Regions from separate parts of the Paenibacillus sp. FSL H7-0918 genome, predicted to be linked through region 2. Evidence: riboswitches for the same ligand, from Rfam matches in the RefSeq annotation. Region 2 holds a riboswitch; the other holds the start of a gene.
What was found. Region 2 has a riboswitch for cyclic di-AMP ahead of MHI15_RS27515 (C40 family peptidase). Riboswitches for the same ligand answer to the same signal wherever they lie in the genome.

Region 1 (4,125 bases), on a different contig from region 2:
TGATCATCAAAAAAGGGAATATTCAAACTATCCGGCAGCGTTGCATCTTTATATTCAGAAGGAGATCTAACATCAATAATGGTGATCTGCTTCTTGTTTTTTAACACTCTAAGTTCTTCCAGTGTAATGTCCTGAAACAATATGCTCTCTCCTCTGGTGGCTAACCTTCATAATTTGCTCTAAGCTGATATACAACAGTTATTCCACAGCAGCTATAACTGTAATCTGACCCGGATGCTCTTCCGTTACCTCTCCGATCAATGCCGCTTCTACCCCTGCATCTACTAACTCTTTTAGCAAATCTTCGCTTTGTTCAGGGGCCACAGAGATCAGCAGTCCGCCAGAAGTCACAGCGTCACATAGAATATAGCGGCTTAGTTGGTCCATCTCTTCCGGATAAAGAATGCTGCCTTCCAGATGGGCAAAGTTATTCTTAGTGCCTCCTGGAACAAATCCCTGTTCCGCAAGCTCTCTTACTCTTGGCAGCATCGGTACATCGCCTTGACGAATGATCAGGCCCGTGCCGCTCCCTTTAGCCATTTCCGAGGCATGTCCCAGTAGCCCAAATCCGGTAACATCTGTACAAGCATGTACATCATAAGGCTCCATGATTTCAGCCGCTTTTTTATTCAAAGTAGACATTACTGTCGTAAGGCGTGTGGTTTCTTCAGGAGATAGCTGATCCTTTTTAATGGAAGTTGTTAAGATCCCCACACCGATAGGCTTCGTTAGAATCAGCTTGTCTCCCACCTTGGCGCCCGCATTCGTTCTTACTTTGTCAGGATGCACAAGGCCCGTAACGGCCAATCCGAATTTGGGCTCTTTATCGTCGATGGAATGTCCGCCCACAAGAGTAGCTCCTGCTTCCTGTACTTTATCCGCTGCACCGCGCAAAATGTCACCGAGAATGCTTTTATCTAAAACAGAAATAGGAAAGGCCACAATATTAAGCACCGTAAGCGGCTTTCCACCCATCGCATAAATATCGCTTAATGCATTGGCTGCTGCAATTTGACCAAATGAATAGGGATCATCCACGATCGGCGTGAAAAAATCAACAGTTTGCACTAACGCTAATTCATCACTTAAACGATACACCCCTGCATCATCACTAGTATCAAGACCTACTAGTAGATCCGGGTTAGGAACAGTTGGTGGCAGACTACGAATAACCTGCATGAGATCGGCGGGACCGATTTTGCAGCCGCAGCCCCCTTTTGAAGATAATGAAGTCAGTTTTATAGTTTCAGCTTGAGACATCATGACTCAGCTCCTTTAGTATGAATTATCTTAATCTTACACGAGTAGATCGCATTGTACAAAATGCAAGAGTAGCAGATGCGTTGCTTACTACGCCTCCTTCTATAACTATTTAGAGTCTATTGTTCTTTCCCACGTCTGGTGAGCTATATTTGGTGCTGTGGTAGGGTAGGGACATTAAGTGGCGTTCTAGGTACAATATGCTTGTAAATGTTCAACATCCATCGGTTAGTAAAATAACCAAAGGCTGGCTCATTCGTAGATTTCACTACGGATGAGCCAGCCTTTAGTTAGATATCCATTATATTAGGGAAATTCTCCCTAATGTTCATCGATAATCGCTTTAAAATGAGGTTTTTAGGGAATTCCTCCCTAAAAATTCATGCAAATACCCATTTATGGCTAAAAACATCCTATTATTAGGGAGGATTTCCCTAATCTACGTTCTAGGAGCCATAATCTCCTTCATTTTAGGGAGAATTCCCCTAAAGTTCTTCCCAGAAAGACGACCCATAGCCAGCTCATTCCGCCCTGGCTATGGGACGCCTATTTTCTCACTTAAACGCTTCGCTTGTGAAGGTCTCCCTATAGATCAGCTAATCTGCTGACTGCCCTGCTGCTTCTCTAAGAAACGCTGAAGAATCGCATTGAATTGCTCCGGCTGGCACAGATTACTTGGATCTAATGCGTTCGGAATAATCGCCAACTGCGCCTGCGGCAGCTGAGACACCATTTCCTTCATACAATTCACTCCAAATTCATTAAAGTCCCCCACAATACATAATGCAGGACGTTTAAAAGCCTTTAAACATCTGGTGTAATCAACATGGCTCGTAGCCAGCCTTTGCCGATATAACTCCCGGGGGCGTTTGTCCAGCAGTCCTCTTCTAATCTCATTGTAGGCCAGACTCCAGCGCTCTCGGTACATCATCCGAATCGAAGGCAACACCAGCTCGCTTGGGAGATAATACATTAGTAAACTGCAATATGCTGCCATAGTTTGTATTTTCCCTACTATTGTTGATCCGTGAGTCCTACAAAAGCTATCCGCGACCACAATGGCTTTTACACGCTCAGGATATTGTTTGGCAATATGCTGAACGACTAAGCCACCATAGGCGATTCCTACAAAAACTGCTTCACGGATACCTAGGTCATTCAACAGCATAATCAGATCCAGACATTGCGTCTCAATAATCTCATGTGGGGCCTCCAGCAGTTTACCAGACTTGCCATTCCCCCGTAAATCGCACAAAATCACTTTATATTTATCGGAAAAATACTCCAGCTGTGGTTTGAACATACTGTGTGTTAATCCATGTCCATGGATAAACACAACCGGAGTGCCAGTTCCATTGATTTCATAATAGAGCGAAGTTCCGTTCAGTTTAGCGATAGGCAAAGGTAACACCTCTTTCATAATAAATTCTACGACTATATCTGCTTAAAAACGCAGCAAAAAACCACAGAGGGATTCTCTGTGGCTATTCATCACTAAACACGCCATTCATCCTCTCTCCATACGCTTACGAGGTTAGCTGTCGGATTCGGGCAGTGAGAGTTGCCCTACCTGCAGGGATGCATATTATGCACCCGGAACAGGATTCACCCCATAACCAGTGCCGACTCTCACATCGGCTGCCAGTTGTTGGTTCCCCCGCTTTCCAGAAACGGAAATTAAGCGGATTGCTTATGTAATTGTAAATTTAAGATAATTCTCAGTTCTGAGATGAATCATACTCTTGTAAGGTTTTCTTGTAAAGGAGGGCTCTGGTCAAAATAATGTTGAAAGCAATGCTTTTCATTTCATATTAAGCATACTCTTCATTTTCTCTTTCTTTTGCTCTTGTTTACTCGTTTTCTTTAGAAAAACTGCTCTGAAGCAAGCGAAAAAGGGGGTGATTCACCAGTACTTTCCTATTTAATAAGAAACGACAATCTTCAATACCAATATTGGGCCAGTTTCTGTACCTTGGGGTGTTCGTCGTTTCTATGTCCCCGATCCGTTTGGCAAGCTTGTTAATATTATTTCACATGAACAGCACGAATGATTTCATAAAAAAGAAAAAAGCTAAGCAGAATCAGAGATCTCCCCCTGTCCACTTAGCTTCCTTTTACAATACTATGGCTACAAAAGATCGGCGTTTTTCAATGCATGCTCCCAGCTTGGAAAAAAGAACAGCGCACTTCTCATAAGCTCTGGGTCGCTTTGCTTTACTTGTTTTTTACTGATCGAGCTTCCGTCGCTTTGCAGCTTTTTGATCCGACTTAATACTTCATCAGCCTCCAAAGGAATTTCCATTGAAACACTCCTTTCTCAGTGACCTGTTTCCCTTCATTTTCTCCATAATATGTTTATTTATTCCGTACTCTTAATTTCCCCAGATTAAACCATCTGATAGATGGGTTGTTCAGCAATGAACCGGGTAGGAAGCATGGGATATTTGTCTGCTAAGATTTCAGCTAAATATTTCATCCCCGGTGCTTCACTCTCCGCATGACCTAACATGATGAGCGCTTTAGATCTGCCTTGGTGCCCTGCATCCCGCACATATTCCGGAGTCTCCCACTCTGGTCCCTCTCCAGCGATAATTAAATCAAGATTGTGATCATTAAAAAGCGGAATAGCCATCATCCCGCCTCCCCTGTAACCTATTAATATCCCTACGCGTTTGCAGGACAGAGACAGGTCACCAGCAGCGCGTACATAAGAGATGCCTAGCTTACTTTTAATATACTGAGCAGCTTCCATTACAGTCATAGCAGGAATAGTGAGAATCGTAGCAGCCGCTTGCTGCTCTTCCACATAGTCTGACCAATCCAGCTCTCGCAGCAAACCCATCATAATCCCATCCGGCTCTTGCC
Region 2 (4,125 bases):
CTATCCAGATAAAGACGCCGGCGGCAGCGGTATGGGCAGACTGTTGTATTATATCGAGGGACAGTTCAGCTTGAATACTGACCCTGCGATACGCACTTGGTTATGGATGCTTCTAGGACTTGTTGTCTTGCGACTTCTGCTTTCTCCTTTCATAAGGGCAGGATTGCTGCATGAGCTGCACCAGGAGCGAAAGGGCGAGCGCGGGCTGTTCTTTTTCCCCGGCATGAAGATCTATGGACTACCTGTCTTAGTCTTTAGCCTAATCGAATGGGTGCTGACCCTGCTGCCGCTTTACTGGCTTGCTCCAAAAATGTACGGGCTGTTCTTATCCTCTTTGTTTAACTACACTTTGTTACTTCATTTAGTACCATACGTATTGGCATGGCTTATATATATTTTTATCGTGCGCCTGTTTCTTCTATATATGCAGTTTGGTTACACCGGCGGTACAGGAATGTTCTCCTCACTGTTCATCTGCTTGCGGTCACTGATTCCTGCTATAGGTGTTTCCATTGTACTTGGTGCGGGAGGCTTGCTCTTACTGCTAGTGTGCGGACTGACGGGTCTGTTCTGTCCCGGCCTGCCGGCACTTATAATACGGCAAATCTCACCACTACCTTCTACGCTCTTAAAAATGTGGGGAATCTCTGCACAATATCATCTATGGCGTAGCAAAGCATTTCCACAATAAATTAACCTTATTTGACATAATAAAAAGGTCCCAATTCCTGTATTCAGGAGCTGGGACTTTTTCTCATTACGGATAACTTAAGAGTATTTGCAAAATCATAAAAGCTCTGTTACAATAAGTCCTGTGCTATTAGTAACAATTTTGTAATCAATTGAAACGATTCCTACATAACTAAATGTATTTATCGTAAGTGTAACTGTCGAAACGTCATTCTCTTGGTGCTTAACACGCCTAATTCCTTTGCACCGGGAAGTGGGGGAACCATATTTTGGGTGAATTGATCTCGCTTTACAGGGATCATAGGGAATCTTCTACCGAACCCTTAAGCTAACCTCGCAGGCCTTGGAAGGAGTACATCTTTTGAAAAGACATAATTTAAGAAAAAAATGCGTCGCTGCGGCGCTAGGACTTGTAATGGCATTATCTATTGGTGGAGGAAGCGCCTTTGCCGACTCTAAGATGGACACTGTAATCTCAAAGACTATTGGAGTTGCCTATAAAACCGGAGGTACAAGCACTGCCGGATTTGATTGCTCTGGATTTACAAAATATGTATTCAAGAATGTGGGTCTTACTTTACCTCGTACATCAAAAGCTCAATATAGCGTTGGAACTGCTGTATCCAAAAGCAATCTGCGTTCTGGTGATCTAGTGTTCTTTAACACACTTGGCAATGGAGTATCCCATGTCGGCATTTATGTTGGAAACGGAAAATTCGCACAATCGTCCTCTTCGCGTGGAGTGACCATCACTTCACTCAGTCAGGCCTACTGGGCCAATCGTTATGTTGGCGCTAAAAGAGTAATGAGTACTTCAGCTTATCAAGCTGTAGCCTTCGATTGAAACCTTCCTCACAACTATAACCTCATAATTACAACTATATGAACCTGAATCTGATTATTCCCGTAATCAAATTCGGGTTTTTCTTTTTTCCATAATATATTTTTACACTAATAGAGCCCAATTGAAACACGTTTATTTGATAAAAATTGCAATTATATTAAAAATTAGGTCATTATTAACGCTTACATATGCCTTTCTACCGTAAAAATGCCAATTTTTCTGCATTAATATGTTAAAAACGATTGCCAAGCGGCTTTCTGTTTGTTACAATTAGCGCAGTGAGATTTTAGTAACATTTTTGTAATCATTAAGTTGTTATTTACAAAGGTTTTGTCATGTATTGATTACAAGCTAATCCTAATCAACAGTATGAGCCGAGTTTCCTAACTATTAGGAAAACGGGGGAACCAACTTTGGGTGAATTGACCTCCATTATATAGAGGGGTCATAGGGGACCTTCAACCGAACCCTTAAGCTAACCTCGTAGGCATTTGGAAGGGGTATACACTTTTGAAGAAGAAGTTAGCAGCAGCAGTACTAAGCTTTTCCATCATCCTCACCATCGGAGCAGGAAGCGCTTTCGCAGATTCCAAAATGGATAAAGTGATTGACAAGGCCATCGGTACTAAATACGTATCCGGCGGTATATCCACTAACGGATTTGATTGCTCCGGATTTACAATGTATGTGTTTGATAAGATTGGCATTAACCTTCCACACCAATCAGGTTCCCAATATCAAATGGGCACAGCAATCTCCCGTGATGATATAAGAGCCGGAGATCTTGTATTCTTCAATACAAGTGGCAAAGGTGTCTCACATGTCGGCATTTATGTCGGTGAAGGTAAGTTCGCACACGCTTCTACCTCACGCGGTGTTACGATTAGCTCTCTGAGTGATAGCTACTACGTGAAACGCTACGTTGGTGCCAAGCGCATTATGAGCACAGACGCTTATCAATCGGTTGCTGCTGAATCGGAAGACAATGATGATGTGCAATAAGTAACGTACATAGGCTCTTTTCCAAGGTAACTCTTGGAGGAGAGCTTGTTTTTTTGTCTTATTACTTATTTACCCCTCTCATAATTTGTAAAACATTCCTCTCATATAAAGTTTCTGAGTCGAACCTCCCCCATTTTGTATATAATTAGTAATATAGCAATGTCCTCGTGAAAGGAGATCGTTGACTTTATGATAAATCCCTCGGTAACTTTTCATGTTGTTCCTATGGAGGCAATTCACGGAGAAGCTATTTGTAAGTGGAGCTATACGCCCCCATATAATATTTATGGCTGGATGCCGTGGGAGCAGATGCAGGCTCTTGGCATCGAGTTTGGTGATCCGCAGCTCCGGGAGGAACAATATATCTCCATATTAAATGAACAAGAGGTTTTGTGCGGATTCGCACAGTTGTTCCCGATGGAAGGAGTCGTCCGTTTAGGAGTTGGGATGCGCCCCGATCTATGCGGCCATGGTTTAGGCAAACTATTCGTAGATGCCATCGTCCAGACAGCCTTGAGTCGTTATCCTGATCGAGAGATAGATCTAGAAGTCCTGACCTGGAACCAACGCGCCATTCGAACTTATCAAAAATGTGGATTTACGATTACAGATACGTATGAACGCCGCACACCTACAGGAGACAAACCTTTTTATTGCATGGTCTATGACAAATGATATTAAATACCAGATATTTCATAAGAATGATTGTATTCTCGTTCATTTTTTTGTCACAAACCCTATGATAACGCTTCACCATAAGCTATAATGTAGGGAGCAGCTTACATAGAAGGGACGAATTGGGATGCAGAAATGGATCATGAGCGGTTTGTTTTTTGCCGCCTGTGCCTTTGCGGTAGTACTCATGTTTACACTTCCGGGTAAAGAAGAGGTAGCGGAAGAAAATAAGCCCACGATGCCGGTAGTTCAACTGGACGCAGCAAAGGCAGAAGCAACCGTGAAAGCCAGCTGTATCACCTGTCACGGCGATCAGCTTCAAGGTGGAGTTGGACCAAGTCTTCAGAATGAAGGCGGCCAGCATGACGCTGAGGAAATCTACAGCATCGTCACCAAAGGACGTGGTCAAATGCCTTCCTTTAAAGAGAAGCTAGCCCCTGAAGAGATCGCCAACGTCGCACTCTGGCTCTCAGAGAAAAAGTAACCCATCAAGCAACTAAAAACGCCCGTGTATGAGATAGGTGACTATCTATGCACGGGCGTTTATTTTATGATTTTGGCTAAACTAATGATTTTTTTCAAAGGCTTCATTAAATTCATGCGCCGCTCGAAGATCTAGAGCCGTAATCCCATCTTCTTCATTAGATTCAAGTCGCAGGGTAACTGTTTTATAATCAATCGTAATATGTGGATGATGATCGAAGGCTTCTGAAATCGTGGCTACTTCATCAACGAACGCAATGCCCTTCATATATTGGCTGAACATATATTTTCGCACCATAACATTATTATCCAGCTTCCACCCCTCCAGCTTGGTGATCTCCTCACGCAGTTCCTCTTCCGTAAATAACAATTCGTTTCCTCCCTTACAAAAAATTGCAGTAAAGTGCGCAGTTCCCTTTACATGACTTAGG

Region 1: another riboswitch for cyclic di-AMP. It lies ahead of MHI15_RS09455 (alpha/beta fold hydrolase); the one in region 2 lies ahead of MHI15_RS27515 (C40 family peptidase).

What each region holds. Positions count from the first base shown of each region.
Region 1 covers NZ_JBBOWJ010000001.1:2,094,148-2,098,272, forward strand. The annotation lists gene mnmH (tRNA 2-selenouridine(34) synthase MnmH) at 1-140, opposite strand, end outside; gene selD (selenide, water dikinase SelD) at 199-1,260, opposite strand; gene MHI15_RS09455 (alpha/beta fold hydrolase) at 1,853-2,662, opposite strand; cyclic di-AMP (ydaO/yuaA leader) riboswitch at 2,768-2,954, opposite strand; partial or broken gene MHI15_RS09460 (glyoxalase) at 3,201-3,311, shown strand; gene MHI15_RS09465 (hypothetical protein) at 3,389-3,562, opposite strand; gene MHI15_RS09470 (Nif3-like dinuclear metal center hexameric protein) at 3,647-4,125, opposite strand, start outside.
Region 2 covers NZ_JBBOWJ010000005.1:15,252-19,376, reverse strand. The annotation lists gene MHI15_RS27525 (hypothetical protein) at 1-691, shown strand, start outside; cyclic di-AMP (ydaO/yuaA leader) riboswitch at 910-1,048, shown strand; gene MHI15_RS27520 (C40 family peptidase) at 1,106-1,534, shown strand; cyclic di-AMP (ydaO/yuaA leader) riboswitch at 1,897-2,039, shown strand; gene MHI15_RS27515 (C40 family peptidase) at 2,045-2,536, shown strand; gene MHI15_RS27510 (GNAT family N-acetyltransferase) at 2,726-3,211, shown strand; gene MHI15_RS27505 (c-type cytochrome) at 3,339-3,695, shown strand; gene MHI15_RS27500 (4a-hydroxytetrahydrobiopterin dehydratase) at 3,777-4,064, opposite strand.